Regions from separate parts of the Cytobacillus sp. FSL K6-0129 genome, predicted to be linked through region 3. Evidence: riboswitches for the same ligand, from Rfam matches in the RefSeq annotation. Region 3 holds a riboswitch; each other region holds the start of a gene.

Region 1 (8,058 bases), 1.4 Mb from region 3:
AAAAATAGAAAGTGGTATGGATGAGGATTTAAACAGTTGGTCGAAAGGAGCAGGTATTATCAGCCATAATACTACCTTTCATTATAATCTCTTTAGCGCCATTGGTGAGACGGTCTATTTTAAGGAAATTGGAGGAAGACAATTTGTTTGGAATAAAGAGACAAATGAATATCCAGCGATAGGTAGAATAAAGCTTGTTAGTCGAGAGAGCGGTTTAACTGAAGGAAATAAGGTAGATGAAGAAACTAAAAGGGTTGTTCGGTACAACCAAATGAATAATGAGCGTATTGTTGATTTTTATTACCCTCGAATCAACTACAGTTATTTACCTCAGGAAATTGATATAGCTGTAGGACTCGACAAAAACACATTAGTAGAAGTAGCAATATCATTTGATGAACCGATGACTCTTAAAGAATTGGGTAATATCATGGGTGTGGAGAATATCGACTGGTTATGGGTTAATGAGCACACACCGAAACCAACAGAAGGAGATCCTGACCTGCATCATGTGTTGAATGGTGATAACGCTTATGGATATGGTGTTTCAGAAGACGATCCTTATTATAACGATGAATCAGAAACGCTAATTAGTGGAGCCATGATAAGCGGCACACCAGAGGAGTTGGAAAGGTTTAGAGATATAAGTATCATTAGGGCATCTGTTTTAGGGGTAACGATTGATAAATATTAGGATAAAAGGGGTACTCGTATGAATAACAATTACAAATGAAAGATACAAAGGTTATATCGGAAGAAAATTAATGAAAATAAGCAAGATGAGGCCGCAAATGGTCTAGAGCTTCTCCTCGTCGTTTTGATTTTAGTGGTGTTCGTTTTTTGAGTGCGGATGTGAACTGGTTTTGACGTAGTATCATCTCTGATTTGGTAAACGAAAAGGTACAAATACCCAACCAACAGTAATGTGAATAAATAAGAGAGGATGCACCCACTATGAAAAAGCTGTTCCTAAATATGATAAGTATTATTTCTTTCGCCCCTTTTATTACACAAGTCACGCAAGCAGATGTGACGAATAATCTGCGGAAGTTAAAGGATTATAGTTGGTTTAATGCTTATTTGCAGAATGAGATTTATCGCAACTTAATCATCCATAATGTCCGGGTACGGAATGTGATTGGTGAATTTAACGAAAAGAGATTTAACCATGGTTCTTATCAGAAGAAGATGGATAAGAAACTAAACACTGTACTATTAAACGAGGAAATCCGAACGAATGTATAATCGTTCGGATTTCTGTTTGTTTATTCGCCTTTTTTTACAAGTAATTTTTCCCGCGAGAGTTTGGCAGCTTGCACCATGACTGTTAGGGCTGCGACGGTTTCGTCCATGCCTCTTGTTTTGAGGCCGCAGTCAGGGTTAATCCAGAAAAGTTGTGGGTCTAGTACTTGTAAGGCACGGTCGATGTTTTTCGTTAGTTCGTCGAGTTGTGGCACCCGAGGGCTGTGAATGTCATATACACCTAAGCCGATACCTTGTTCGTAGGTGCTTTCTTCAAATGAGTGAATGAGTTCGCCGTGGCTTCTTGATGTTTCAATGGAGATGACATCAGCGTCGAGTGCTTTAATGCTTGAGATAATGTCTTCGAAATCGGAGTAGCACATATGCGTATGAATTTGTGTTTCATTTCTGACAGAAGTGGTGGCTAGTCTAAAAGCATAAACAGCAGCGTTCAGATAATCTTCCCACTTCTCTTGTTTGAGTGGTAATCCTTCACGAATGGCTGGTTCGTCTACTTGAATCATCCGGATACCATTTGCTTCTAGTGCTTCTACTTCTTCTCGAAGGGCAAGGGCAATTTGGTTTGCGACTTCGTAACGAGGGATATCGTCGCGGACAAATGACCAGTTTAAAATCGTAATCGGACCAGTGAGCATACCTTTTACCGGGTGATCTGTTAAGGACTGGGCATAGACTGTTTCTGCAACTGTCATTGGCTGTTCAAATGAGACATCTCCATAAATGAGTGGTGGTTTGACACAACGAGAGCCATAAGACTGCACCCAACCGAATTTTGTGAATTGGAATCCGGCTAATTTTTCACCGAAGTATTCGACCATATCTGTGCGCTCGAATTCGCCATGAACAAACACATCAAGGCCTAGCTCTTCTTGAATATCAATCCACTTTTTAATTTCCGTTTTGATATATGTTTGATAGTCAGTAGCAGTTAACTCTCCTTTACGCCATTTTAAACGATTTCTTCTCACTTCCTGTGTTTGTGGGAAGCTTCCAATCGTTGTTGTAGGTAGGAGTGGTAGTTGGAAGGCTGTTTTTTGTGTTGCTTGACGAACAGAATAAGGTGCTTCGCGCTCTGCTAGTGATGATGGTAAGTTTTGAATGGCTGTTTGTACTTGTTGATTGTTTCTAATAGAAGATTGATTTAGTGCCTCGATAGCAGTTCGTCTCTCGTTTATCTCATCTTGGATTTGCTCTTTTCCTTCTCTTATTCCTTTCGTTAGCACTACGATTTCTTGTAATTTTTCATCAGCAAAGGCGAGTGCGGTCTTTAATGTATGATCTAGTGTTTCTTCAATTTTGACTGTAACGGGTACATGCAATAAGCTGGATGAAGGCTGGATGATTAAGCGATCTTTCGGAACAATTGCTGTAATTTCTTCTAGAAGAGAGAGCTTATTATCAAGTTTAGCGCCCCAGATATTACGGCCATCGATGACACCTGCAGCTAATACTTTATCACTTGGGAAGCCGAATTTTTGTAAGGAAGCGAGGTTTTGACCTGCATCATGGACAAAATCAAGGCCGATCGCTTGCACAGGTAATGAGGTAACAGCTTCATAATAAGTGATGCTTTCAAAATACGTTTGTAAAATGATATTTATCTGTGGTGCTGCCTGGTGTAATGTTTGGTAAACTGCTTGATAGAGTGAGATGTCTTCTTCTGTGAGGGTAGTTGCTAAAATAGGTTCATCGATTTGTACCCACAAGGCACCTTCTTGCTGTAATTCTTTTAAAATTTGTACATAAAGAGGAACGAATTGATTGACGATTGATTTGAATTCACTTTCTTTATAGCCTTTTGATAATTTCACAAACGTAATCGGGCCCAAGATAACCGGTTTCCCGTCGATTTCAAGCTTCTCTTTTCCTTCTTTATAAAAGGCAAGTGGCCGGTTTTCAGCAAGTGTTGGCGTGAGGTTGTTGAGTTCTGGCACGATGTAGTGATAGTTTGTATTAAACCATTTGGTCATTTCAGCTGCCACGGCATCTTTGTTCCCTCTGGCAATATCAAAATACGTTTCGATATCAACTTTCCCACCTCTGTATGTAAAACGCTCAGGAACAAGTCCAAACATCACAGCTGTATCAAGGACATGATCATACAGTGTGAAATCGCCAACCGGGATGAGATCAACGCCAAGTTGTTTTTGCTTCTCGAGAGAGGATAAACGAATGACTTCCATTTGTTGCAGAAAAGTCTCTTTATTCAACTTACCACTCCAAAATTGTTCTAGAGCTTTCTTCCACTCCCGCTTCTCGCCAATTCTTGGATAACCTACATTTGAACTTTTTACTTCAGTCAATTTAAACACTCCTTTAGATTGTATTTTCTCAACAAAAAATCTCTCTATTTATTATTAAATGAGAGATTCATACGCAATATTAACTAGAGTTGAGACCATTTGATTTGCTCAACACGTATTCATCACTCCTCTCTATGCATCCGTAGAGTCTAAGTGCAAACAACAGACAGGTCTCCTGACTTCGGATTATCGCTCGTTATCCCTTCCCATTTCTATTATGAAATAGTGGTCAATGATAAGTCGCTCTCCTTCACAGTGGCGGGACCGTGCCGGCATTCCACCGGGCTTCCCTTTTAAGCAATCATGCATCTGTTGCCTTTGTTATTAAGTTTTGAAAATACAAAAGACCTCTCTAATTAAAAATAGAGAGGTCTTTATCCTCTCTTATTTGCCAAAGCTATTACACTTTGCAGGAATTAGCACCTTTTTAACAAATAATTGTTAAAGGTTGCTGGGTTTCATCGGGCCAGTCCCTCCACCTCTCTGAATAAGAGAATTACATATTTATAATATTTTGAATTTTACAGATAGATTAGCATAATAAATGGAAGCTGTCAAAATAAATTCTTCATGAGTGATATATATCATCAGATTCAAGCCACTTGCGAAATTTATGTAGATGGTAATAATGCTTGCCATTAAGAATGACTTTTGGTGCGTGAGAATGCTTCTGTAATAGATCCTTCATGTCTGCTTCACTTAAATAAAAGTAAAGATGAAGGTGGCTTTGCTCCACAAGTAAATGATTCATATTACCTTCATTTTTACTACTAAATTGCTTCAACCCATTGCCTATGAAATAGCCAAGTAATGCTAAACCGACGGCAATCCAAATAAAATTCAACTCGAATTCCAATTTGTACTCCCCCTTAAATACATATATATCTACTTTAACATCTCCTAACGAATAGTAATAATATATTTTTTAGTGCCGAATCGGATCAATGCCCCCATAATTAAACCAATCTACCCTGTCTATCGCACCATCTTTCATAGATTGTATACTTGTCCGAGAACAAAATTGGCCAAGCTGTATATATTGATATTACTTAGTGTTTTTCTCGGGTTTGTGATGGAAAAGGCTATAGTTAGCACAAAGGAGACTATTAATTTTGCTGAAGGAGAGAAGTGAAGTGTTATGAATCTATCTGTTATTATTCCCATTCAGAATGAAGAATCTACGTTGTCAGCCGTTTTAGAAGAGTTAGTGAAGATTGAGCCATATGAAATCATCGCTGTTTTGAATGGTTCAACAGATGGATCGGAGAAAATAGCGGAAGCATTTGAATGTAGAAAGCTTGTTTATAAAGAACCTCTAGGGGTGGATATTGGACGAGCAATTGGTGCAAGGGAGGCAAAAGGGGATACGCTTCTTTTTATTGATGGTGATATTGTCGTTAGAGCTCAGGAGCTACAAGCACTGCTTGATGGCATTCGGGATGGGGCTGATATTGCCCTAAATGATTTAAGCTGGACAATGAAGCGCCCCATTAGACCACATCCGACAGCAGTATCAAAGTTCTCTCTTAATCATTTTTTAGGTAAAGGTGAGTTATCCGTTAATTCCTTAGTCGCTGTTCCTCATGTGATGAAAAAATCAGCGCTTGATACAATTGGTTGGGAGAATTTAGCTTGTCCGCCATTAGCTCATAGTATAGCTGTGATGAAAGAATTAAAGATGAGTGCACCAGTAGCCATTGATGTGATTGCTACAAATAAGATTCGACCGAAACATCAACAGAAGATTACGGGCTCCTCTTTTTCATTTTCAACAAGTTTAATAATTGGTGACCATTTACGTGCAGTGGCCCAACTGATTGAAGAGAGAGGATATCGCGGTGGTTTAAACGATGGCAGGCGAAATCGGCAATCTTTTAAGGAATATGTACAAGCCTTTTCGGTAAAGGAAGAGAAACGAGCGAAGTATAGTGCGATTATTCCTGTAGGGAAGGAGCCGGATACGATTGCTGAAGTGATTGCTGAGGTAAAGAAGGCAGGCATTGATGAAATCATTGTTGTGTTAAATGGAGCAGATGAACGAACAAAGGAAAAGGTAGAAAAGTCAGGTGTGAAAGTGATTGCGTTTGACCAGGCACTCGGACATAACATTCCAAGAGCGATTGGTGCGCTTCACAGTACAGGAGATATCTGTTTGTTCTTAGATAGTGATTTTGTTATCAAAGCAGAAGATTTAACCCCTTTTATACATGCTGTAGAAGAAGGGGCAGATATTGCTTTAAATGATTTAGAAATATTGCTCGACCGTGCCCATCCGTTGCATTCTGTGAGTGCTGCTAAGTACCTTCTGAATATGGCACTGAAAAGAGAGGACCTCACCGTTAATTCTCTCACTGCTATTCCACATGCAATGAGCAGGAAAGTGATTGACGAGATTGGTATCCTCACATTAATGTCTCCACCGTTATTTCAAGCAAAGGCAATTCTAAAAGGATTTAAAGTCGAATCCATTCATTATGTCGATGTCGTCAAGCCAAATAAAATTAGAAAACAGCATCACAGGCAAGCCGATGGTCGGGTCGAATCAACTGACCGGATTCTAGGTGACCACATTGAAGCATTTTCATATTTACTATCGTTCAATCAGAGATGCGGTTATACAGATGGCAATCGAAAATGGGACATGCTCCAAGGTCAAATAGATAGAGTTGCTGTTATTGGTCTCGGCTATGTTGGTCTCCCACTGGCTCTCCACTTAGCAAAAAAGGGCTGTCATGTAACGGGCATCGATCAAGATACTCATAAGATTGAGTTATTACAGCAAGGGAGCAGTTATATTCCTGATGTAAAAGATGAAGAGTTGCAAGCGGTTCTAAATTTCATTCCAAAACATACGGATGCAGCTATAGCTTTGCTTAAAGCCGCTGAGTATATCATCGTCACAGTTCCAACCCCAATTGACGAACATCATGAACCGGATTTAAGAGCGATGATTGCCGTTACTAACTATCTTTGCCAATATTTACAGACGGGACAAACGATTATTTATGAAAGCTCTACTTATCCGGGAACAGTAGAAGAGGTGATTGAGCCTATATTCACACGCCATCACTTTAAAGCTGGTGAAGACTACTACTTATGTTATTCACCCGAGAGAATTGATCCTGCAAATAAGCAATATACGTTAGCCTCTATCCCAAAAGTAATTAGTGGTCAAACAGAGAGCTCTCTTGCGAAAATTGATCAGTTTTATGCAAAGTATTTTGCTGAAGTTGTGCCAGTAAGCTCGCCGAAAGTTGCAGAGTTAGCTAAGTTATTTGAAAATACACAGCGATTAGTCAATATTTCACTAGTGAATGAGTTGGACGAGCTATGTGAACGATTAGACATTGATTTTTATGAAGCCCTGCAGGCAGCTGCGACAAAGCCATTTGGATTTACTCCTTATTGGCCTGGTCCGGGAATAGGTGGACATTGTATCCCTGTTGATCCGATATATTTACAATGGAAGCTCAATCAATACGGCTTAAGCAGTCAGCTCGTAGCAGCAGCAAGAGAAATTAATGATACGATGCCTCAAAAAATCGTCAAAAAAGTAGAAGCTGAATTAGCAGGGGAGACCGGGGCAATCCTTGTTGTTGGCCTAGCGTATAAAAGGGATGTGAACGATGTCCGTGAATCCCCAGCTTTAACAATTTTTAACGAACTCTTGCAAAAAGGTTATCAGGTAGACTATCACGATCCTTATGTACCAACAGTTGTTCTTGAAAATAAAAGCTATCAATCTGTTCCGTTAACAAACGAGACATTATCAAAGTATCAATTAACCCTGCTTCTTACGGACCATAGTAATTTGGATTATAAACTTTTATCGAAAGTAGAAAATATCATTGATACGAGGCATGTATTAAAAACAGGGAAATGAACAAGCGATACTATATTCCTTGTAAGGGGGTGATGCCACTTAAAGATGTAAGGAGACGATGCTTTTTGGATGGTTCGTGTTTATCTTTGATTGTTCCTATTAGTCGGGATGCGAGTAATCAGTATGTGAGTAAGTTAATCCAGACCTATCAATCTATCACAAATGTTGAGCTAATCTTTGTTGCCCATAAATTACTAAATGTTGATCCGTTTCGTCTCGTAGTAAATGATGCTTGGCAACATGTCTACGAAGCACATGTCATCGGGGCAAAAAAGGCAACAAGATCATGTATGTTATTTTTAGATCTCAACCAACATATTACGGTACCAACGCTCCAGCAATTTTTACAACCTCTGATGGACAATAGCGCGGACGCTGTTCTCAATAATATGGACTATGAATTTCAAAAAAAACACCGCCACATTCCTTCTACTATTTTCCCGCAAATAACCAATGCTTTTATCCATCGTTCGGATTTAAAAATAGACCAAATCGTGTTCGTCCCTTATGGACTCTCTAGAAAAGCAGTAGATACTATTGGTATTGATACGCTTAGCAATCCTGTTGAAGCACATGTGAAATTAGTTCAACAAGGCTATGTATTGTCAC
Region 2 (8,058 bases), 1.2 Mb from region 3:
TGCCTTTCGATTATGAAGGGTTCCGTCTAAATCAAACATCACTGCTCTTACCATTACTTGATTACACCTCCAATTATTTCACTCGTAACTTTTGCCCAACTGTAATCACATTGATATCTTTCAAATGGTTCCATTCTTGTAACTTTTGCGCCGTTAGTTTAAATCTCTTTATGATAGTTGTGACTGTATCACCTTGGTGAACGGTGTAATAGTAGTGTTTTTCCCCTGTCTTGATTATTTGTCCGACAGTAATCAAGTGAGGATTATGAATATGATTGATTTTTTGCAAGCTACTGACACTTGTATCGTGCACAGCTGCTATTAGTGAAAGCGTATCGCCAGATTTGACTGTATAGCTAAACTCTACCTCCTCTAATTGATTTAGGTTCACCCAAGATCCTGGCATACCTTCCACTTTTGATAGATTAAATATTTCTCCTACCTTTTTAAAAATATAATAACTCCCTGCCTTGTACAGGGACTTTTCTCGTATCTCTTTCTTTGCATCTTCAACCGTTACATAACCTTTTTTGTCTGTTGATAAATGATATTTAGGATTAGTATCATATTGTAGTAATTGATAAGTCTCAATGATACGAATGATTTTTTTGCTATAATCAGGATCTGTCGCATAACCTGATAACTGCACCTGCTCAGCAGCTTTTTTGTAATCTTTTTCTTCTAAAATAGCAAGGTATTTGTTTCGATCCCAAGATACACCATTCTTATAAAGCTTTGCTAAGTCCTCAATTGACTCCTCCCATGAAGGGTACTTTCTAAATGCCGCTGCCGTTGTAACCATTTGCCCATCTATAAATTCTTTCGTCAACATCTTTACCGACTGTCCGTTATACTCACCCTTTATACCGAACAAATTATTACCTTCTATTGCCAATTTACTCTTCCCATGATTAGATTCATGCATAGCTTGTGCAATCACTAGTGAAGGCAGTATGTGATATTGTTTAGCTATTTTCTTTGCTAACGGAACGATTGCTTCAATAAAGTTCAAAATAAACACCTCTTTTTCACACTCTATTCCTAACAAGATGCTTTGCTAGGGCTTTTTTTCTGTTTCTTGTATTTTAAAAAATAATACAAAGAAAATAAGAAAATACTAGAAATAACAAACCCAGTCCCACCTAATAATCCAAGCAAGCGATTAGGCATCCATACAGTGGCAAGCCCAGCTAAAAACATAGAGATACCTATCATTGTATTAGAAATCGTTGTAAATAGACCAAATATAAGTCCACTCTTATCTTTAGGTGTCTCTCTCATTAGCATCGTATCAAAGCAGGTGTTACATAATCCAGAGAAAAACGCGGCCGTTATTAAAAAAACAATGGCCATCCAAACTTGTTGTGACTGGCTTAATAAGATAATACAAAATCCTTCGAACATCAGTGCAATTAAGGCGATTCTCATTAGATGATTTTGCAATTTCTCTGCTACAGGAAAGCTTAGCATTAAACCAATTCCTAATGAACCATAGAATATGCCGACACCAACATCTCCTAAATGAAATTCTTGAACTGCATACACACTTAATAACACATTATCAATGCCATTAAATAGAGGAATTAACAGTTCTGATAGAAAAATGATTAATAATAAACTCGAATGAAAAATAACATCTTTAACGATGAAGAATGAACCTTTCTTCTTATTTTTGGACATTGATTCCTCAGTTCTTTCTCTATCAAGAACGCGCAATTTAGCTAACAAAACAGCAGCAATTAAAAAGGAAGCACCATTTACGAAAAAGGTAAAATTAGCACCGAATAAAGAAGTGACCACTCCACCTGAAAACGACCCTCCAATAAGAACAACTCCTACCATTACTTGTTCAAGGCTATTAACTTTTATCATATTTTTTTCCTTCACCATCAACGGAATGGCAGATTTTCTTGTTGGTGCATAAATGGCTTCACCTGCTGCTAAGAAAAAACTCGACAAATAAACGATCCAGACAGATGAAACATCATTTACAAACACAAACGACAAAGCAAACAGGATACGTCCTAAATCTGTGCAGACTAATATTTTCCTCCGTGAAAAACGGTCTGCCATCAATCCTCCTAGTGGGCCAAATAACAGAAACGGAATGACTCTTATCGCTAAAGCAAGACCAACAGCAAGGCCAGATCCTGTTACTTGCAATAACAGTGCTAACAACGCAACTTGACTAAATCGATCACCTATTCCATTGAGAACACCCGCAAAGAATAAGCGCGCATAGTCTTTCTCTTCTTTTAATATGGAGATCATTCTCGTCCCCTCCTCATATAATTAGATAATCATCTAATTTGATGTTAATCTAATATATGAATAATCGCAATCTTTATTTCAAAAAAAAAAGGAAAGTGCTTCATTACGAAACAAACTTTCCAATCAATTTTTATTCTCTCAAATTATTTACACTCATTCTTGGGGGCTCCTCTAACCATCCATTATCGATCATAATTCTTATATTTTCTCTAATAAACAACATGATATCTTTTACAAATAAACCTAATTTGATGTTGATGTCATCTCTTAAGCTAAAGCCTGCACCAAATCCTTGACTACCGAGACCGAAATTACTTAACAAAAAGGTTAGATACATCATTAATTTATCAGAAAATGGTGGAATGTTAGACTTAGTAAGCGATAACCCATGAATTGTCGGCACCCTAATATCATCCTTAATTAGGATGTCATATGTTCCCTCCAAAATATCCTTGCTGAGCTCTTTCCCTTTAATAAAATAGTCCTTCACTTCTGTATGAACTGCCGTTTGAGCAAATCCTGTCATAAGCATCATGCCAACTGTATTCGTTTGAATAGACTGGTTTAAATAACTAAACTCAATCGTATTAATATCTCTTTTGTCACCAAACAGGCGATAACCTTTTGTATAATTTATATCTGAGACGAAGTCGACCGTTGTAGGGACATTAATCAAATTAGGTAATGGGTAATACCCCTCGTCAACCGCATAATTTAAGAACTTTTGATAATATTTCTGCGTTACATTTGTCATCTCACGATATAAATCAATAATATCATTTCGGTAGGACGTTGCTATATGAAGGGTGTATAGTCCCATGCTAATTTCCTTTAACACCATACACAAAAGAATATCAAATCCCTCTCCAAAAATTTTAGGAGCTTTCAAGTTCACATCGGCATTAGTGAAGCCTTGAGGTATAACAGCACCCTCATCATTAAATATCTGTTCAATACGGTGGACATTTGGCTCTAACTCAGACCATAAACCTTGCATAAGCTTTTTCGCTTTTTTATCCTCGGACACTTCTATAAAATGTTCTAAAACCCTTAATATCATTGTTTTCTTCTGATAAGTAATCCACAGTGCACCAATTTCTGTAGATGTCATTTTACTTCGATTGACCATTCTGTCACCTACTTTTATAAAATAACCATTCTTGTGACTAAGTTTTGCTATTCTCCTACTAAATATTCCCTTTATATCAAAAAAGCTAGAGGACAGGGATAGTCGTTCCCTTACCTCCAGCTTTCTAAATTATCCCCAAAGCATACGAAAACGCATAGCTGCATCAATTACTCTAGCTGTCGCTCCTTCATGCCTGGATGCATACTTCTTTCGATTGACACAATCAATTAACATTTGATCACATTGATAACAATGGCCATATCGATCAATGCAGGCATCATGTTTCTGACAACAAGAATCCACATAATTGATGGGCTTGCCTGGACCGCTACAACCCGGGCCACAATACCGATAACCTCCAGGCAAACAAAAACCTTTTTTATTAAACCTGTTCACTATTTTCACCTTCTTATCCTTTTATATATATTACAAACAGTAAGTCCATTTCGCCTGTGACCTTACCTAATAGGGGAATATTTTTATCAATTTATTTCAGTGCTTATGGGTCAAATAACATAAAAAAGCCAACCTATCCAAAAAGGATAAGTTGGCAACTATTGAATTCGACTAAACTTAATCAAAGTAAATATAATTGGAACTATCGTGGCAAGTAAAAACACTGGCAGAAACCAAATGCTTAAAGAGTCCGCCCATCCTAATGCTACTCTAATGGATTGTATAAGTATAAAGCCGAATAATGCGAGGCAAATATTCTTTATGACATTTAGCATTTTTCTACTCGTTAAGTAAAATGCGGCTGCATTTGATTCATTGATGCGTGCAGGGTAATTATGAATATGAGGAAACCGTTCAAATATCCCCATCATGAACCATAGAAACACGCCGATAATTGGTAAGATAAATAATTCATATTTAGAACCCCACCGATCAACTTCCCCTGAAGCATTGTAATGACCCGGTACTTGTTCAGGTATAGCTGACCAAGAAACAACTAAGAATACAATCGACCCAATGAATACAATAAGACCAAGTATGTCGCATCCCCATTCCCATTTAGTACGAGGCAATTTAAGTACTGGTCTATCCATACCCCATTCCTCCTCTTTCCGTTCGTCTTTTTAATACATACGAAGGAAAGATAAAAAGGTTTCATCCATTAGATAATCAAAGGCAACTAGTTCATACAGGGAATTACGCGATGGCTCTATCCCCCTTTTCATGAAAGGAAACAGGCGCGTCGTAATGGTAAGATATCAGTGTTGATGGCTCTGTTTGAGAAAAATATTGTCATTCATACTGTATGAGGTGAATCGCCTGAGACATGCGATCAACAAAGTATATGGTAAAGGAATAAAGAATGGTTCTTTGATAAGCAGTTTAACTTCACACTTTTCACCCTTTATAATGCAAATCGTAATAAACCTACGTACATTGTTTTAACGCTTGCGTGATATCAGCCATCACATCTACAGGATCCTCTAAGCCAACAGAAAGGCGGATCATTTCGGGACTCACACCCGCCTCCGCTTGTTGTCCAGGTGAAAGACGAGCATGTGTTGTACTCGCTGGATGAATAATGAGCGTTTTCGCGTCACCAACATTTGCTAAATGTGATACCAGCTTTAGTGAGTTGATAAACCTTTTAGCTGTACTGATTCCCCCTTTGATGCCAAATGTAAAGATTGCACCTGCCCCACTCGGAAAATACTTTTTCCCGAGATGATATTGTGGATGGCTTTCTAACCCAGGGTAGTTCACCCAAGAAATATGAGGTAACTCTCCTAACCGTTTAGCCAAAACTTGTGCATTAGCGACTTGCTTTTCTACTCTGACACTTAATGACTCCAGACCTTGAATAAATAACCAGCTATTGAAGGCAGACAGCGTTGCCCCTAAGTCATGGCCAAGTTCAAATCTTGCTTTAAGAATAAAAGCTTTTTCCCTAGAAATTTCAACATAGCTGCGATTACCAATAGCAGGCTTTTTCTCATTAAAGGAAGGAAATCTTTCGTTACTCCATTCGAATCTTCCTCCATCTACAATCACCCCACCGATTGCCGTACCATGTCCACCAATAAATTTAGTTGCTGAATGAACGACTATATCCGCGCCAAATGCAAGTGGTTTTAGTAAAAATGGCGTAGTAAATGTATTATCTACTACTAATGGTAGGCCGTGACGTTTCGCTATCTCACTTAACTTTTCTAAATGTGCTACCTCCATATTCGGGTTGCCAATTGTCTCTGTGAAAATCGCCTTTGTCCTTTTATTAATTTTTCCTTCTAAAGATGTAAAGTCCGTCCCATCAACAAAATGAACATTGATACCGAATTTACTAAACGTTTCTGCAAATAAATGGTAGGTACCACCATAAAGAGCCTGTGTAGAAACTATCTCATCGCCTGCTCTTGCAAGTGTTAAAAGGGCAATGGAAATCGCTGCTTGCCCAGATGAAACAGCAAATGAGGCTACGCCACCTTCTAACTGTGCCATTCTCTCCTCAAACACTGCATTGGTTGGATTTGCATTCCTTGAATAAATAAAGCCAGGCTCTTGCATCTGAAATAAGCTTGCTGCATGATCGGTATCTTCAAACACATAGGATGAAGTCATGTATATTGGTACGGCTCTCGACTTTGTAACAGGATCTGGCACTTGCCCCCCATGAAGCGCTATTGTATCAAACTGGTGATGATTCATTTTTCATTCTCCTCTCACATTTCACTTATAATAAACAAACTCGACTCGGAACCATCTATCAGTGATGAGCTTTTGAATATGCCAGCACAATGGTTGTTTTTTCATAAATTGAATTTGAAACATCAATTTTTTATGTCCAACACCTTTTTTCAAGAGCAGAAAAAAGACCACTTTCAATAAAAAGAGATTGTACTCTTCCATCGAAAGCCGCCTTTAGTCGTCTAATCGGCATAGATAAAGCCCCTCTTGCTAAAGAAGAGGGGCTCACGATATATCGCCATATCCTCAACTTATCTATCTTGGAATTAGCACCGTTACCTAGTTTTGGTCGGTTGCTGAGGCTTCAAAGGGCCAGTCCCTCCACCTCTCTTGATAAATTGAATTTTTTAAATTTTAAGAGTCATTAATTATTAATCAGAATAACCTTATCATCCGGCGCTGTCAACAGCTTTTTATAATAAATCTTTTATGCAGCACAAAGTCTTTCTTTTGCCTTTATTACTGACACCCAATATTCAACTGGAGATACAAAGGATTGCAAATAATTCAGCTCTTTATTATACATAAGAGCCTCCACTAAAAGATAAACAGACGTATCATTTAAATCGTTAACAATCATATCAAGCAAAGTTGCTTTCATATTCATAATATCTTCATAATCATCGATGATAGCTAACTTATCATCTAAATATGAAAGAAAAGCTTGTAAATGAACAACCTCTTCTTGTAATTCCTTCCACCCTTTATCCTCAGCTAATACGTTTACATAATTAACAAATTGATTGTACTCTTCATGACTATCTCTTTTAATTTTCTCTGCTAATATATCAAAAAATACATGATTGGACATATCCTTGCTGTTCACTATTAGAGCACCACCTTTACTATTTATATAAAATTATAGACCTTCTCTTTTAAATATTCAATAAAATCACATGAAACTATTTTCAATTAAGGAGTCGGGTGGTGTGTAGTTTTAGTCTAAATTAAACCAAGTAGCTGGGATATAAGGGGGATACAATAATTTCTAATTTTTCTTACGCATTTGAATGAAAGGTGAAATCACCCTTCCACTACTAGATGCATATCCAGCTATTTATGTAAGCTTTGTTTTGCCCTTTTACCCGGCTCATACTTCAATTTGATTCTTTGTTAGCCTTGTTCCTCTCTTTTACATGGCTCATACTTCAATTTGATTCTTTGTTAGCTTCGTTTCTCTCTTTTACATGGCTCATACTTCGATTTGCTTCTTTTTAGCTTCGTTTTGCTCTTTTACATGGACCATAACTAAATCTCTTTTAGCTATGGCAAATAACTTTCCCTTCGATGCAACCGCCTCATATAGAGTAGGATTCAATCATTCAGCCCCTCGCTCGATAGCCAAATTGTGCAGAGATTTCTTTTCCTACTTTTATAATAGATTGACTTTTATCTGCAGAGGGGTCTTTTGGAATCGACTCTGAGAAACCAACTACTGTTATCGCACTTAATAATTCTTGATTGTAATTAAAGATTGGTATAGACACAGAAGATACAGTAGGAATCAAAGGCTCCTTAGCAAAGGCAATCCGTTCCTGCCTTACGCGGTTGATTTCTTCTACCGCATTCCCTTTTCCTTCTTTCCCCATAACCTTAATCCAATCTTTAGTTGTTGCTGAATCAAGGAAGCTCTCGAATATTTTCCCAGTCGATGAAAGCGGTGGTAAAAGTGAACCGAGCTGTGCACCAATATTATAGGCATGTCCCGGGTTCCATATTTTCGAGATAATTGGACCATTATATGTCCACGTAGTTAATAGGCACGTATTGTCTAGTTGATGACTTAAATCCTTCAAATAGGGTAGAACACGTGAAATCACATCTTCCTGCCCTATAGCTGCCACCCCATATTCAATTAATTTACTTCCAAGTTGATATTGTCCATTATGTTTGTCCTTGTATAGAATGTCTAATTCCGTAAAAGTGTTCAAGTATTTATAAAGATTACTTTTTGTAAT
Region 3 (8,058 bases):
GAATTTAATTGATTATCATTCTCAACGTTATACAAAAAAATAATATGCCTCCTTCCCCTTTATGGACTAGGTAATTAGGATGATGACCGTTACAACGTAATTGTAGTTGATAATGATTATCATAGTCAATTGTTTTTTCGCAAATATTTAACATTTTTTTCACTTCTTTCGTTCAACACCAAATATTGGTCTATATTTTGGTCGAATGAATACTACCCTACTTTGTCAAGAAGCACATTACTATCTACTTGATTACTAAGCTAAAACATACTCACCTTTTATAGATAGCAAGTATCTTATTTGTGACTTTCCCATATACTTCTTCCTATTTTCTTAGATTTATTTTCCTATTCCGAGTCTAAAGCGTTACGCATGATTTTGCCCAGCTCTCATTTCCGTGAGTGATGCGACAAAATTCCTTTTGCGCGCTTTACAACAAAATGAAGGTATTGTTTTATATGGTGTATGCTAGGTTCTCCTTCTGGTACTGAAGTAAATATATTTAGTTTTTTTACAGCTGTTATTATCTCCACAAAAAAACCTTTAACAACTAATGAACAAATAGTGGTTAAAGGGTTTTTTAAACAGTTAGTTTCCTTGGAAATTCGGCTTTCTTTTCTCTGCGAAGGCTTGTAATGCTTCCACTCTGTCTTTTGTTGGTAGTAACACTTCATAAGCTTTTCTTTCAATATGTAATCCTGTATGTAAGTCAGTATTCATTCCTTGTTTAACAGCAAACTTTGCTTGTTTAAGTGCGATTGGGCCATTATTAAGCATTTTACTCGCAAATTGTATGACTGTATCTAACAATATATCTTCATTACATACCTCATTTACGATACCGTATTGCTGTGCTTCTATGGCTGATAACCTCTTCGCTGTTAGTATTAATTCCATTGCTTTTGTTTCACCAATTAAGCGAGGAAGCCTCTGCGTCCCTCCTGCTCCAGGAATAATAGCTAGACCTGTTTCAGTTAAGCCTACCTTAGCTACATCCGCCGCAAATCTAAAATCACAACATAGAGCAAGCTCTAAACCGCCACCAAACGCAAAACCATTAATAGCTGCAATCGTCGGCTGAGGCAACTCTGCAATCATATTAAAAACGTCCCCCATTTTATATAGGTTTCGCCTTACTTCCTCATCGGTAAGATTTCTTCTTTCTTTTAGGTCTGCACCAACACTAAATGCACGATTGCCAGTCCCAGTTAAAATAACTACTCTCACCTCTGGGTTCGCTCGAACATTTTCTACTTGCTGTTGTAACTCAATTAACGTTTCATAATTAAATGCGTTTAACGCATCAGGACGATTTAATTTTATTGTAGCAATATAATCGTTGATATCTAATTGAATTTGTTCCATACTCTAGCTCCTTTTCTTTTTTTAAAAATATTCATAACAATATTCGCCACTAAATCATGAAAACCCTTTCAAATATAAAACAAAGCCATTCACCTTAAAAAATTACATAGGAAAAAACTAGCCTTCCCTATGAAGAAAAGCTAGTTACCTTCTTTATAAACCTTTAATATAGTTATCTACGATTTTGTTAAAAACATCAGTTTCCTCTAGAAAAGGGCAATGACAACTTTCCTCAAATATATGCAGCTTTGCATTCGGTAAAGCATTTAAAAGATGCTTGCCTGCCGCTACTGGTATCAACTTTTCTTCCTTACCAAAGCATAGAAGTGTGGGAATGTCGTAATCGGGTAGAGAGCTACGATAATCAACGACTGATTGATCAAACAGAATGGCACTTGCAACGGAAGCAGGTAATCTTGTCGTTTCTTCAAGCATCCAATCTAGCTCGCTTAGACTTAATTCTTTTTTAAACATTAGTGGAATGAAACCTTTTAAAAAGGCTTTTTGGTCTCTTTGCACTTCTCTCATAAAACTAGTTAAAGTCTCCATATCAAAGGCGCCTATTGAGAAATCAGGCCATTTAAAATCGGAGGCAAGTTCATCTACGATTACTGTCGATTTAATATGTTTATCACCAAATAACTTTAAGTACTCCCATATGACAAATGCCCCCATCGACCAGCCAACAAGGGTCACATTCTCTAGTTTTAAATTTGTGATAAATTGTCTAATATCTTCGGCATACTGTGCAATGGTATGGCCATGATGGACTTTTTCTGATTGACCATGTCCTCGTAAATCTGGTATTAACACACGATAATCAGTCTTAAAGTATTCTATCTGCTTTTCAAAGAATCGACCACTCATCCATACACCATGAATAAAAATGACTGGTTCACCATTACCTACATCTTCAAAATAAATACTTGTACCGTCACTTAATTTCATTATTGTCACATCATCAACCTCCATTTTAAAAAATTCAATAATAATATAATCTATGCCTCAATCTATAAAAGTAGTGGCAAAACAATAGCTAAAATTTATCTTCTCTTATTTATTATACAACTCTAAATTTTATAAAAATATTGTATCTCAAAGTTTTTTTAAACAATTAAAGGAGCCGAACAAACAGGAGTTGTTCGGCAAAAAATATATTTTCAGTTATTTTAGTTGTAACTCCTTTATAGACAATAAAGAATGCAGACGATTTAATTCTTTATCTAATCTTTCCTTTACATGATTTTCGACAATAAAACGATGATCTTCTGTTCTTTCAATCTCTTTATCTAAAACATATACACCCTGAAGGACTGTTTCTGCTCCTAAACTGGATATAACTGGTTTCAATGCATAATCAATCATAAGTAAATGTCCGAATGAGCCCCCTATCACAAGCGGTAATACAGATTTATCAACGAAGCCTTTTTGAGGTAATAAATCCAAATAAGCTTTTAGTACACCTGTATAAGAGGCTTTAAATACTGGTGTTAATATAATTACAGCATCTGATTTTTCTACTTTTTCATTCGCTGCGATAATTGCTGGGCTATCAAATTTTGCATGAATTAAATCTTCAGCAGGTAGCTCCCTTACTGTAATTTGCTCATATGGCACGCCCTTTTTGTTTAAAAAAGCAATCGCTTCTTGCTCTAATCCGTTTAAACGGGAATTGTTTGATGTGCTTCCCGATATGATTACAACATTTGTCATCTTCAGACGCCTCCTATTTTGTAACTGTCAACTTACTAAATTTTTTACCAAAATGATGCTCTGGCAAATGGTCATACCCAAATAAATTCTTTCTTAAAGTACCTTCTTCATACTCTCTTCTTACGAGCCCCCTATCTTGTAGGATTGGAATGACATGCTCAACGAACTCTTCGAATGTACCTGGAGTGACGGCATATGCAACGTTAAACCCGTCAACTCCTGTCTCTTCTTTCCATCCTTCTAATTGATCAGCAACAGAGTGTGCTGTACCAACAGCCACTTGACCCATCCCGCCAACACCAACAAATTTGGCAATGTCATCGACCGTCCAACTCTTTGTAGAATCTATATTCGTAAATGTTTCAACGATTGACTGAATGGCGTCATTTTTAACGTACTCGATTGGTTGATTTGCTTTATACTCTGAGAAGTCGATACCACTCCACCCCCCAAATAACGCTAATGATCCTTCATAACTAGCATGGTTTTGATAGTCCTCATACTTAACTCTAGCATCTTCCTCTGTTTCACCGATAATAGGCGTGACGAGAGAGAGAATCTTTACTTCACTGGGGTCTCTCCCCTCCGCTCTTACTTCTTCCCTAATTTTATCGACTATTACTTTACCGGCTTCTTTTGTGGGCACACTTATAAAGACCAACTCTGCATGTTTAGCAGCAAACTTTCTCCCTCTTGTAGATGCACCCGCTTGAAAAATAACCGGTGTCCTTTGCAGAGAAGGTTCACATAGATGTGCACCTGGCACCTTAAAATATTTCCCTTCATGGTTAATATCGTGAACTTTACTTGGATCTGTATAGAGCCCTTTTTCCTTGTCTAAAACCACTGCGTCGTCTTCCCAGCTTTGTTCCCACAGTTTATATGTGACATCTAAATATTCATCAGCTATCTCATAACGTTCATCATGGCTGATTTGTTGATCTAGTCCTATATTTAGTGCGGCACTATTTAAATAAGATGTGACAATATTCCAACCTATTCTTCCTTTTGTTAAATGATCGAGAGTGGACATCCTCCTTGCAAATACATATGGATGTTCAAAACTAGTTGAAACCGTTAGACCAAACCCTAAATGTTTTGTTACTTGCGCCATTATAGGAACAACGAAAGCAGGATCATTAACTGGCACCTGTACCCCTTGTTTAACCGCTGCTTCTCTAGAATTTTGATAAACATCATATGTACCAAGCACATCTGCCAGGAAAATGGCATCAAAACGTCCCTTTTCAAGTACTTGAGCCAAATGTGTCCAATATGATATGTCTTTATAAGTGGAAGATTGATCATCCTTATGTGTCCATAGTCCTGGTGATTGATGCCCAGCGCAGTTCATATCAAAAGCATTGAGGTACATTCTTTTCGCGGTCATTTTTAATTCTCCTTTAGTGATCATATTTTATAAAAAACTCATCAAGTGCTTTACTTAAACCACCTTTTCCAAATTTGATTCTCGTTTTATTGTTTCGATTTTCAATTTGATTCGAGGCAAAATCCAAAAACGCGATGACGAACAGTCTCCTAACAATTATTGAATGCAACCCTTTGTCATAAAGCGATTGTTCAACCGTATGGAAGATTCCTTTATTAATATTAAAAGATTGACAACACCATCTAATAAAGTGAAAGTCAGGTAGATTCAAGTACATGCAGCCTGATAGGTTTTTAGCTACATTGGGTGCTTGATTACTAATTGTTGACTGCATGTAACTCACTCCTTTTCATTTGCTCCATTCCATCATTTTTTATTTTGTTGTTTCTTTTTCAGAGCAAATCGTTTCTTCTCGGTAATGTCAATTTGGGTAATATCCCCTTCGTGTACAGTAATGGTGACACAACCATATTCGAGTTCCTTTAATGTTGTGAGAATGGTATGAATTTTATCTTGATCAATGTGTTTTTCCATAAAATTCTCCTTTATGGGACTTATTTTAGTCTTTTTACAAGCTCCTCTATTTCTGTAAGTGTTAACTGTTCTAATTCATGTCGCTTGAACTTTATTTCATCTATAGTAAGCATAAGGTTGATTAAGGTTTGTTTTCTCTTTGCTATCGCTTTTTGTAAAAACTTAGCCAACCTCTTTCCCCCCCCACTCGGTGTTCTTTTTTTCTTCATTCATCGTATCTAGAAATTCTGTTGTATCCTGAATAATTTTGGTCTGATCATAATCCATGGATGCTACATGATATGAGTTGTAAAGGACTCGAAGCCATTTATGATCTGTTTGAATTTCGATAAAAATACGATCTGTATTCTCTGGAGGTACAACATGATCATGGATAGACTTAAAGCATAATATTGGGCAATGAATTTGAGATAAACTTTTTCCTGCGTCACTCATTACCTTTTGTAAAGAGTGAACTGCTTTTACCGGAATATTATCGTAAGTAATTTCATGTATAGTCGGATTTTTGATATCTGGGCTACCTTCGTCAATATAGTGTTTCTCATCGTAATATCTTAAATACTCGTAATCTGGTAATGTCAGTGCAGTATTAATTAGGATCAGTCCATCCAGCTCTCCATATTTCTTAGCTAACAACAGCGCTAATGCACCGCCCATAGATTGACCTAAACAATAGACTTGTTTGCACTTCTCCTTTAATTGCTTATAAGCTGTAACAACATCATTGAACCAATCATCAGAACCATATAACTCTAAATCTCTGCTTTTTGTTCCATGTCCCGTGAGCCTTGGGGCATGAACAGTAAAACCCCTATTTGCAAGTTCCGCACCCAAGTCCTCAATGCTCTGCGGTGTTCCAACAAAGCCATGAATGAGGAGAATACCAATGTCCCCACCTTCATAATAAAAAGAATCTGCACCTGGTATAACTGTTGATTCTACTCTTTTCATTTTTTCGTCCTCCTTTATATTGCAACATTTTGGTGGACAATGGTTGACTACCATTGCCGATTTTTCCCGTTGATGTAAATCTAGCTGCACTACTGCCTTTGGAGGTCCAATCAGCAACTTTAATTCCAACTTAACAAATAGGTTTAATCAGTTTAAAAACAGCATTTGTATAGAGGAGATCATCCCTTGGTGATTAAATCATGCAAAATAAAAAACCTCTTCTGACAAGAAGAGGTTAAAGTTCCGTTCTTTATCTCTCCTTATCTTTCAAGCAACAGCTTGCTGGAATTGGCACAGTGCAATAAATTGCCTGTTGCCGAGGCTTCAAAGGGCCAGTCCCTCCACCTCTCTGGATAAGAAAAATCATATTAAATTTTATATCATTTACTCTATAATATTTATCAATATTTGTCAATTATTTTTTAAAAATTAAGATGATTTACTCATTCGCCCATCCATTCTGGCTTATGAAAACCTTTAAAGTTTTCTTCAATTACTTTTGCAAATTCCTCCGACTCTATGGCTTCAATGATATCCTTTGCCATTTGGGCGTCTTTATCTTCTTTACGAACAACAATCCTATTTTGGATTTCCTCAGGAATTTGATCCCGATAAATGGCTGTTGTTAAATCTAATCCTGCAGCAACCGCAAAGTTACCATTAACAGCAGCAAGATCAACTGATTCAAGAGACCTTGGCAGTTGGGCTGCATCTACTTCATGGAATTTCAAATTTTTCGGGTTAGATAATACATCATTTACTGTTGCATTGACTGGGTTTATATCATCTTTCAATTCTATTAAACCAGCATCACGCGCAACTGTTAATCCTCTCGCTAAGTTTGTAGGATCATTAGCAATGGCCATCGTGCTGCCATCTTTCACTTCTTCAAGGGAGTTGAATTTTTCTGAATAAATACCAATTGGAGCTGTAGGAACAGAAATAATATCTACTAGATCCATCCCTTTTTCAGTGTTAAAATTCTCTAAGTACACTTTATGTTGAAATAAATTACCATCCAAATCTCCACTATCTAAAGCAATATTCGGTTGAACATAATCATTAAATTCCTTTACTTCTACTTTGTACCCTTTTTCCTCAAGTAGTGGTGCTACACCTTGCTCAAGCATATCACTATAAGGAACTGTCGCCCCTAAGACCATCTCTTTCTTTTCTTCGCCGGATGAACCTGATGTCCCACATGCACTTAAAACAGTGCAACAAGTCAGTACAAAAAATAATAACCAAACTTTTCTCATACCCTTCACCTCTTATTTTAATTATTTATCTTTTCACCTTTACGATATTTACTTCCTGGATGACCACTCGGTAAAAGGGGCGAGCCATGAGTAAAAAGCTTTTCTCTTAACGTACCCTTTTTGTATTCCTTTTTATATAAACCACGTTCTTGTAGAATCGGAATAACAAGCTCAATAAAATCTTCCAAATCTGCTGGCGTTACTAAATGATTTAAATTAAAACCATCGACACCAGAGGCTTCAAACTGATATTGAATTTGGTCTGCTACTTCTGATGGATTGCCGACAATTATATTGTCTCTATCTAATCCTTCTAATTTTGAAATCGCTTCTTTAATCGATAGTCTTTTCTTCGCATCTTTCGTTAATGAAGCAGCTTTATAATGCCCATGCTCTGTAGCTTTAAATTCAAATGGGTTATCTAACTCATCCTTTGTAAATTCCGCAACATTATAACCGCTTGCGCCCCCAAACTGTGCTTTCGCTGCATCTGCACTCCATAATTGGTTGTATTCAGCAAATTTCTCTTCCGCTTCTTCAGTTGTCTTACCTACGATGACTGTTAGGAAAGTGAATATTTTAATATCTTCCGGATTCCTGCCATATTCTTCCGCTTGTTTTCGAATATCCTCTGTATAATGTCTTACTCTTTCAGGTGTTGGCCCACCTACAAATACACATTCTGCATGTTTTGCTGCAAAAGCACGTCCTTTAGGAGAAGTCCCTGCTTGATATAAAACAGGTGTTCTTTGTTGTGACGGTTCTGTTAAATGCGGTCCTTCGACATCAAAATATTCTCCTTTATGGTGAATTTCATGGATTTTCTTACGGTCGATTAATACCCCT
Region 4 (8,058 bases), 2.4 Mb from region 3:
AAAGGAGTTCAGTTTGATCTACAGAACGTGGCCAATAAAGTCTTTGAAACAATTGCGATGGCAAAGGTATCTACATCAGGAGAAGAGGCGAGAGAAAATAACTTTTTGAATGCTTCGGATGCAATTAGTGTGAATGGAGATCACCTCATTTATGATGCTAAACAAGCGGTATTAGCATTGGCAAATGCAGGTTACCTTCCACCAGCAAAAGTGAAATTCCCAGTAGTTGGTGAAACAGGGTATGCCGCATTACTTTTAGGTGCTAATTCTATGCATTTATCTGGTTATATTTCAGAACATGATTTGAAAATCGCCAAAGCACTGGCATATGTCATTGCTGGGGGCAAAGTGCCTTTTGGTACAGAAGTGGATGAGCAATATATGTTAGACCTTGAAAGAGAAGCATTTTTAAAACTTATTGCAGAGCCAAAATCTCAACAACGAATGCAACACATGCTCTTAAAGGGTAAACCACTCCGTAACTAATTATAGATTGCTAGAGAGAATAAAAGATACCGAGAGTAGAAGGAGAGGGAAAAAGCAATGAAAGAAGCTGTAATTGTTGCAGGTGCTAGAACACCTGTCGGTAAAGCAAAAAAAGGCTCACTTGCCACTGTACGGCCAGATGATTTAGGTGCACTTGTTGTAAAAGAAACGTTGAAACGAGCTGGAAATTATGAAGGTAGTATAGATGATTTAATTATTGGTTGTGCCATGCCAGAAGCAGAGCAAGGTTTGAATATGGCCAGAAATATCGGTGCATTAGCTGGGCTTCCAGACTCGGTACCAGCAATCACAGTCAATCGCTATTGCTCATCAGGGTTGCAATCAATCGCTTATGGTGCCGAAAAAATCATGCTTGGTCACGCAGATACAGTGATCGCCGGTGGAGCTGAATCCATGAGTCTTGTACCTATGATGGGTCATGTTGTCCGTCCTAATTTAACTTTAGCCGAGACAGCTCCTGAATATTATATGAGTATGGGGCATACAGCAGAGCAAGTTGCTGGGAAATACGGCATTTCAAGAGAAGAACAAGATGCATTCGCTGTGCGTAGTCATCAAAAAGCAGCGAAAGCAATAAGTGAAGGTAAATTTGCTGATGAAATTACTCCGGTTGATGTAACACTCCGTCAAATTGGATCGGATAATAAAGTGAAAGAACGCACCTTCCAGTTTTTACAAGATGAAGGTGTACGGAGCGATTCAACAGTTGCAACTTTAGGGAAACTGAGACCAGCTTTTAATGTGAAAGGCTCAGTCACAGCGGGGAATTCATCACAAACAAGTGATGGTGCAGCAGCTGTAATGATTATGGACAGAGAGAAAGCAGATGCACAAGGACTGCAGCCTTTAGTGAAGTTTCGTTCTTTTGCTGTCGGAGGCGTGCCGCCAGAGGTTATGGGGATTGGGCCAATTGTAGCAATTCCTAAAGCTTTAAAACTAGCGGGGTTAGAGCTATCAGATGTCGGATTATTCGAACTAAATGAAGCTTTTGCTTCTCAATCCATTCAAGTCATTAGAGAATTAGGGTTGGATGAAGAAAAAGTGAATGTTAACGGGGGAGCTATTGCTTTAGGGCATCCACTTGGGTGTACTGGGGCTAAGCTAACACTATCATTAATTCATGAAATGAAGCGTAGAAACGAGCAATTTGGTGTTGTAACGATGTGCATTGGTGGCGGAATGGGTGCCGCAGGTGTGTTTGAACTTCTTTAAAAACGACTAAGTTCGTTTTTTAAACCAATAGTGTTATAGAGTGGAAGACACTCGACTCCTGCGGTTAATAGATCAAAGAAATCTGAGCCCTGAAAAAAGTGAGTGTCTGATGCGCAATGAACCGAAGTGAAAGTTCTATTTAACTACCTTTGAAAAAACAATGTTAACAAAAACTGCAAAAAGCATAAAGAATGAAGATGGAGGATGATGAACGTGTCAAATCAAACTGAAAAATTTATTAAAGGTGGAAGCTTTTTAATTGAAGATATTTCTTATGAAAATATGTACACACCAGAGGATTTTAGCGAAGAACAAATCATGATTGCGAAAACAACAGAAGATTATGTGACAAATGAAGTGGTCCCTCAAGTGGATTATTTAGAACAGCATGAATTCGATCGCTCTGTAAAACTATTGAAAAAAGCTGGTGACTTGGGCTTACTTGGTACAGATGTGCCAGAGGAATACGGTGGACTCGGTTTAGATAAGGTAAGTTCAGCACTTATCGCTGAAAAAATGTCACGTGTCGGTGGTTTCTCTATCTCACACGGTGCCCATGTAGGTATTGGTTCTCTTCCAATTGTATTGTTCGGGAATGAAGAGCAAAAGCAAAAATACTTACCGGTGCTTGCGACAGGCGAAAAATTAGCTGCCTATGCACTAACAGAACCAAGTTCAGGATCTGATGCATTAGGAGCAAAAACAACTGCTAAATTAAACGCAGAAGGCACACATTATTTATTAAATGGGGAAAAACAATGGATTACGAATGCTGGGTTTGCCGATGTGTTCGTTGTTTATGCCAAAATAAACGGTGACCAATTCACAGCTTTTATTGTTGAAAGAGAATATCCGGGTGTATCAACAGGTGCTGAAGAAAAGAAAATGGGTATTAAGAGCTCGTCTACAAGAACACTTATTTTAGAAGATGCACAAGTACCAGTTGAAAATGTACTAGGTGAAATTGGTCGTGGTCATGTCATTGCCTTTAACATTTTGAATATTGGTCGTTACAAACTTGGTGTAGGTGCAGTGGGTGGTTCTAAGCATGCCTTTAAATTAGGGGTAACTTACGCTAACCAACGTCAACAATTCAGTACGCCTATTTCTTCTTTTAATTTAACGAAGGAAAAATTCGGAACAATGGCAAGTAAAATTTATGCAGCTGAAAGCTCCGTTTACCGTACAGTGGGTCTATTTGATGACAGAATGAGTCAACTGAGTGATGAAGAAGTCAAAGACGGTAAAGAAGTAGCGAAGTCTATTGCTGAATATGCAATAGAATGCTCACTTAATAAGTTCTTCTCTACCGAAGTTTTAGATTATGTAGTTGATGAGGCAGTTCAATTACATGGTGGTTATGGCTTTATGGCAGAATATGAAGTAGAAAGAGCTTACCGTGATTCTAGAATCAATCGAATCTTTGAAGGAACAAACGAAATCAACCGTCTTTTAGTACCAGGAACGTATGTTAGAAAAGCAATGAAAGGTGAACTGCCTTTATTCGAAAAAGCAATGGCACTTCAAGAGGAATTGATGATGATGATGCCAGAAGAGCCAGGTTCTGAAGCATTAGAGCAAGAGAAATATCTTGTAAAGAACGCTAAGAAAATCGCATTACTTGCAGCAGGTTTATGTGCACAAAAATACGGAAAAGCTTTGGATAAAGAGCAAGAAGTTCTTGTGAATATTGCTGATCTGGTTTCTTACGCCTATTCTATGGAATCTACTGTTCTTCGTACTGAAAAAGCCATTGTAAAAGACGGAGTAGCAAAAGCTGAGCAAAAGCTATTATACACACAAATTTTCTGCCAAGAAGCATTTAATCAAATTGAGTTGATTGCGAAAGAAACTTTAGTAGGTGTGGAAGAAGGCGATACATTACGAATGATGCTTTCAGCGCTTAAGAAGTTTACGAGACATACTCCAACAAATGTAATTGCGAAAAAACGTCAAGCGGCTGAGAAAATTATTGAAGCTGAAAGGTTTGTAGTATAATATTTATCTTGAATAAAGTGAAGGAAAGTAACCTATTTACTTCCTCCATTTGCGAAGTTTATGACTTGAGGCTCAAGAACAAATTTGGGCCTCTTTGTTTTGTTTTTAATATGATAATAATTACAATTCTTCGTTATGAAAATAAAAAGAAATATGTTATGCTAATGAAACGATAGTATTCATGAATATAGGTATGATAAAATAGGTGGTGAAAACATGGCACTTACTTTCTATTGGTATCCTAAATGTGGTACTTGCCGAAAAGCGAAAAAATGGCTAGATGAACATGAAATAGCCTATGATGCAATACATATAGTGGAAAATCCTCCATCCCGCAAGGAATTAGAAGATCTTTACAAAAAGAGTGGGTTAGAGCTAAAAAAATTTTTCAACACAAGCGGTCAAAAGTATCGTGAGTTAGGATTAAAAGACCGAGTGAAAACGGCCTCAGAGTCGGAACTGTTAGATTTATTAGCATCGGATGGAATGTTAATTAAACGTCCATTAACAACGGATGGTACGAAAGTAACAGTCGGATTTAAAGAGCTAGAATTTGAACAAAATTGGCTGTAAATGGTGGATGCGCTTTATACGTTTTAAACGATCGTTTATTCGGTCATTAAAATAAACAATTTCCTAAATTAATGGAGGTATGAAACATGAGCACACCTAAAGAATTACGTTATTCAGAAGAACACGAGTGGGTAAAAACAGAAGGAGATAAAGTTCGTATTGGTATTACATACTTTGCTCAATCAGAACTTGGAGATATCGTATTTGTTGAGCTTCCAGAAGTAGGAGATGAAGTAACTGCTGATGAACCGTTTGGTAGCGTAGAATCTGTTAAAACAGTTTCTGAGTTATATGCACCAATTAGTGGTAAAATCGTTGAGATTAACGAAGAACTTAGCGATAGTCCAGAATTTGTGAATGAATCTCCTTACGAGAAAGCATGGATGATTGTTGTTGAGCCATCCGATGCAAGTGAAATTGACAAGCTAATGACAGCTGAACAATATGAAGAAATGACAAAAGAAGATTAATTGTAGTTAAATAAAGAAGGTCAAATCATTAAATGGTTTGACCTTTTTCTAAATTTCTATATAGACATACCAGATGAGTGCTGAAAAGTTTTCAAATGTAAAAAGGCTTACTATTATAAAATATATAAATGATATATATTAGGTGATGAGCATGCATATAGAACATGGCAATAAAGTGATTATTGTTGAAGGTAAATCTGACAAACGAAAAGTGAAAGGACTAATCAGAGAACCTGTAGAGATCTTATGTACAAATGGAACGATTGGCACTTCGAAGTTGGATGAATTAATTGATTATTTAATTGGGAAGGAAGTCTATATATTAGTCGATGCTGACGCATCAGGAGAAAAACTTCGTAAACAATTTAAGAGAGAGTTACCAGAGGCAGAGCATATCTATATTGATAAAATGTATCGTGAAGTCGAGGCGGCACCTGCGCATCATTTAGCTACAGCCTTAATAAGTGCAAATATAGATATATATACCGAGTATTTAGATAAAGGATGATAACATGATTGACTGGTCAAACAATGACTTAAATGATTTGATCGCAAGGAAGCAATCCGGCTTATTTTATTTATTCACTCCTATGTGTGGGACATGTCAAGTCGCCGGGAAAATGCTAACAATTACTGAGCAACTGTTGCAGAACCTTCCTATAGGTAAAGCCGACCTGAATTTTTTGCCAGCAGTGGCAGAAAAGTATGAAATTGAAAGTGTACCGTGTTTACTTGTGTTTAAAAAAGGAGAGTTAGTTGATAAGCTTTATGCTTTCCATTCAGTACCTTATTTACTTGAACAAATTCAATCATATGAATTACAGTCTCAATTTTAAAACCACTTATTGTTTAGGAATAAGTGGTTTTCTTATGCTTTTAATCAAGGGGGGTTGCGTAAATGTTTAATTACACCGCTCACTCATTCTAGGCAGATGAATCGATGGGATATTTCTTTTTTCTGTCGATAAGTCTAGCTTTTGACATATTTCTCGGGAAATAGGTTGTGAACATTGTTGGAAATAAATGTTCTGTCAGTTAAAGTCGATAGTTAGGAGAAGGAAATCATTTCTTGGAACAGAATTATAGAATATAAGACGCGGGCTGGGGGTGGTTTCAATAGAGGAATTCATTTATCATTTCAATCAATCTTTAAGAGTAAATGATCATATTTTAATGATGTTAAAGGAACCTATAAGGATTCGAGTAGAATTAGAACAAAATCTAATGTATTTGACATTAGACCGTAAAAGGCTGCTAATTAAACATACTCGCCCATTGAAAAATTATCATATAAACATTCAAACTACTGCTGACCACTTTCATTCTTTGCTTCAAGGGCGTACGAGTCTAAAGAAACAAGTGGATGAAAAGCATATCATCCTTAAGTCGACTTTTAGACAATTATTAAAATTAGATGCCATTTTCGTATTAAATCAAAAATAATCATAAATACATCAAATGTCCTAAAAAAAGATTGACTTCCCAAAAAAAGGTTGTTATTCTATCCTTAGAATAATTAGAAAATTAAATATTCTTATCGAGAGTGGTGGAGGGACTGGCCCTATGAAACCCGGCAACCGGTTGTTTGATACACGGTGCTAATTCCAGCAGAGCATAAAAGCTCTGGTAGATAAGAAGAGATGATAAACCCTCTTCTTTGTGAAGAGGGTTTTTGGTCGTCTTTTCTTTCCAATTTAAAAAAGAGGAGAGATGTAAAATGGCAGAAAAAGAAAAGCAACTTCGATTTGAAACAATTGGTGTTCATGGTGGGCTAAAACCTGATCCAGTAACAGGGGCAAGAGCGGTCCCAATCTATCAAAATAATGCTTATCAATTCCAGAATACAGAGCATGCGCAAGACTTATTTGGCTTAAAAGAAACAGGATATATTTATTCTCGTATTCATAATCCAACGGTTACTGTGTTTGAGGAAAGAGTTGCATTGTTAGAAGGGGGAACAGGCGCATTAGCATTAGCAAGCGGGCAAGCAGCCATTTACTTAGCTCTTCTTAATATTGTTCAAGCGGGTGATGAAATTGTAGCTGCCTCTAATTTATATGGAGGTACATATAATTTATTTACAGTCACTTTACCAAAGTACGGCATCAACGTTAGGCTTATCGATATTAATAATGAAGAGGAACTACGAGCAGCAATCAATGAGAAGACACGAGCTGTATTTGCCGAAACCATTGGTAACCCGAGTTTACAAGTACTAGATATTGAAACAGTTTCAAATATCGCACATGAACATGGTGTGCCGTTAGTGGTTGATAACACATTTGCAACTCCTTATCTATGTCGGCCAATTGAGCATGGCGCAGACATTGTTGTTCACTCTGCAACGAAATGGTTACTTGGGAATGGGACGACAATGGGGGGGATCATTGTTGACGGTGGTAAATTTGATTGGAACTCAGAGAAGTATCCAGGATTAAGTCAGCCGGATACAAGCTATAACGATATAGTATATAGTGAGGCACTGGGCCCTGTAGCATATATTACTAAAGCGAGAGTGCAGCTTCTAAGAGATTTAGGTCCAGCACTAAGTGCACAAAGCGCCTTCCAATTTACGTTAGGTTTAGAAACGTTAACGGTTCGAATGAAAGAACATATTGCTAATACGAAAAAAATTGTGCAATATTTAAATAATCATCCTGCTGTTAATTGGGTACTTTATCCGGGCGATGACAACCATCCTAATAAAGAATTAGCAGACAAATATTTATCTAAAGGTGCAGGGGCAGTTGTCGTTTTTGGCATATCTGGTGGGCGTGAAGCAGGTGCGAAGGTTATTAATTCGGTTGAGCTGTTCGCACATGTAGCGAATGTAGGTGATGCAAAAAGTCTTATTATACATCCAGCAAGCACAACGCATCAACAACTTAATCAAGATGGGTTAAAACAAGCAGGTGTACCTGAAGACTTAATCCGATTATCAATTGGAATTGAAAATGTAGAAGATTTGATCGATGATCTTGAATCTGCTATTGAAGCGGCAACCGGTATTGCTTCATTAAATATAAGGGTCTAACAACTATTATTTCAGATTTGACACCTACTTCAATGACATGATACTATTACACAGGTACACAAAAAAATTCAATATATTCATAGTTTGCTCTTATTTAGAGAGGTGGAGGGAAGTGCCCTTTGAAGCCCGGCAACCGTCATTTAATTGAAATGGTGCCAATTCACTCAAAGCATTAGCTTTGAAAGATGAGAGAAAGGAATTTTCATAACAAGCCTTTCTGCTCATAAGCAGGAAGGCTTTTTTTATAAACAATGGATATGCTAT

What was found. Region 3 has a riboswitch for S-adenosylmethionine ahead of MHI57_RS23485 (alpha/beta hydrolase). Riboswitches for the same ligand answer to the same signal wherever they lie in the genome.
Region 1: another riboswitch for S-adenosylmethionine. It lies ahead of metE (5-methyltetrahydropteroyltriglutamate--homocysteine S-methyltransferase); the one in region 3 lies ahead of MHI57_RS23485 (alpha/beta hydrolase).
Region 2: another riboswitch for S-adenosylmethionine. It lies ahead of MHI57_RS17230 (O-acetylhomoserine aminocarboxypropyltransferase/cysteine synthase family protein); the one in region 3 lies ahead of MHI57_RS23485 (alpha/beta hydrolase).
Region 4: another riboswitch for S-adenosylmethionine. It lies ahead of MHI57_RS11090 (O-acetylhomoserine aminocarboxypropyltransferase/cysteine synthase family protein); the one in region 3 lies ahead of MHI57_RS23485 (alpha/beta hydrolase).

The regions. Positions count from the first base shown of each region.
Region 1 is NZ_JBBOXM010000001.1:3,301,076-3,309,133, forward strand. It holds gene MHI57_RS16580 (anti sigma factor C-terminal domain-containing protein) at 1-694, shown strand, start outside; gene MHI57_RS16585 (hypothetical protein) at 955-1,245, shown strand; gene metE (5-methyltetrahydropteroyltriglutamate--homocysteine S-methyltransferase) at 1,266-3,566, opposite strand; cobalamin riboswitch at 3,715-3,894, opposite strand; SAM riboswitch class I at 3,948-4,060, opposite strand; gene MHI57_RS16595 (DNA-binding protein) at 4,135-4,422, opposite strand; partial or broken gene MHI57_RS16600 (glycosyltransferase family 2 protein) at 4,705-6,216, shown strand; gene MHI57_RS16605 (nucleotide sugar dehydrogenase) at 6,208-7,449, shown strand; gene MHI57_RS16610 (glycosyltransferase family 2 protein) at 7,515-8,058, shown strand, end outside.
Region 2 is NZ_JBBOXM010000001.1:3,418,818-3,426,875, reverse strand. It holds gene MHI57_RS17260 (HAD family hydrolase) at 1-54, opposite strand, end outside; gene MHI57_RS17255 (glucosaminidase domain-containing protein) at 74-1,012, opposite strand; gene MHI57_RS17250 (MFS transporter) at 1,042-2,271, opposite strand; gene MHI57_RS17245 (DUF3231 family protein) at 2,402-3,400, opposite strand; gene MHI57_RS17240 (Parvovirus coat protein VP1-like protein) at 3,530-3,796, opposite strand; gene MHI57_RS17235 (DUF1648 domain-containing protein) at 3,955-4,449, opposite strand; gene MHI57_RS17230 (O-acetylhomoserine aminocarboxypropyltransferase/cysteine synthase family protein) at 4,784-6,061, opposite strand; SAM riboswitch class I at 6,349-6,440, opposite strand; gene MHI57_RS17225 (hypothetical protein) at 6,528-6,926, opposite strand; gene MHI57_RS17220 (hypothetical protein) at 7,293-7,418, opposite strand; gene MHI57_RS17215 (IclR family transcriptional regulator) at 7,423-8,058, opposite strand, start outside.
Region 3 is NZ_JBBOXM010000001.1:4,655,054-4,663,111, reverse strand. It holds gene MHI57_RS23520 (enoyl-CoA hydratase-related protein) at 589-1,365, opposite strand; gene MHI57_RS23515 (alpha/beta fold hydrolase) at 1,519-2,322, opposite strand; gene ssuE (NADPH-dependent FMN reductase) at 2,530-3,078, opposite strand; gene MHI57_RS23505 (LLM class flavin-dependent oxidoreductase) at 3,092-4,468, opposite strand; gene MHI57_RS23500 (hypothetical protein) at 4,482-4,802, opposite strand; gene MHI57_RS23495 (YezD family protein) at 4,835-5,002, opposite strand; gene MHI57_RS23490 (hypothetical protein) at 5,023-5,172, opposite strand; gene MHI57_RS23485 (alpha/beta hydrolase) at 5,165-5,953, opposite strand; SAM riboswitch class I at 6,211-6,313, opposite strand; gene MHI57_RS23480 (MetQ/NlpA family ABC transporter substrate-binding protein) at 6,397-7,212, opposite strand; gene MHI57_RS23475 (LLM class flavin-dependent oxidoreductase) at 7,230-8,058, opposite strand, start outside.
Region 4 is NZ_JBBOXM010000001.1:2,224,832-2,232,889, reverse strand. It holds gene MHI57_RS11130 (3-hydroxyacyl-CoA dehydrogenase/enoyl-CoA hydratase family protein) at 1-486, shown strand, start outside; gene MHI57_RS11125 (acetyl-CoA C-acetyltransferase) at 544-1,719, shown strand; gene MHI57_RS11120 (acyl-CoA dehydrogenase family protein) at 1,933-3,717, shown strand; gene MHI57_RS11115 (arsenate reductase family protein) at 3,934-4,290, shown strand; gene gcvH (glycine cleavage system protein GcvH) at 4,377-4,760, shown strand; gene MHI57_RS11105 (toprim domain-containing protein) at 4,906-5,268, shown strand; gene MHI57_RS11100 (thioredoxin family protein) at 5,273-5,596, shown strand; gene MHI57_RS11095 (hypothetical protein) at 5,868-6,203, shown strand; SAM riboswitch class I at 6,292-6,397, shown strand; gene MHI57_RS11090 (O-acetylhomoserine aminocarboxypropyltransferase/cysteine synthase family protein) at 6,478-7,794, shown strand; SAM riboswitch class I at 7,882-7,986, shown strand.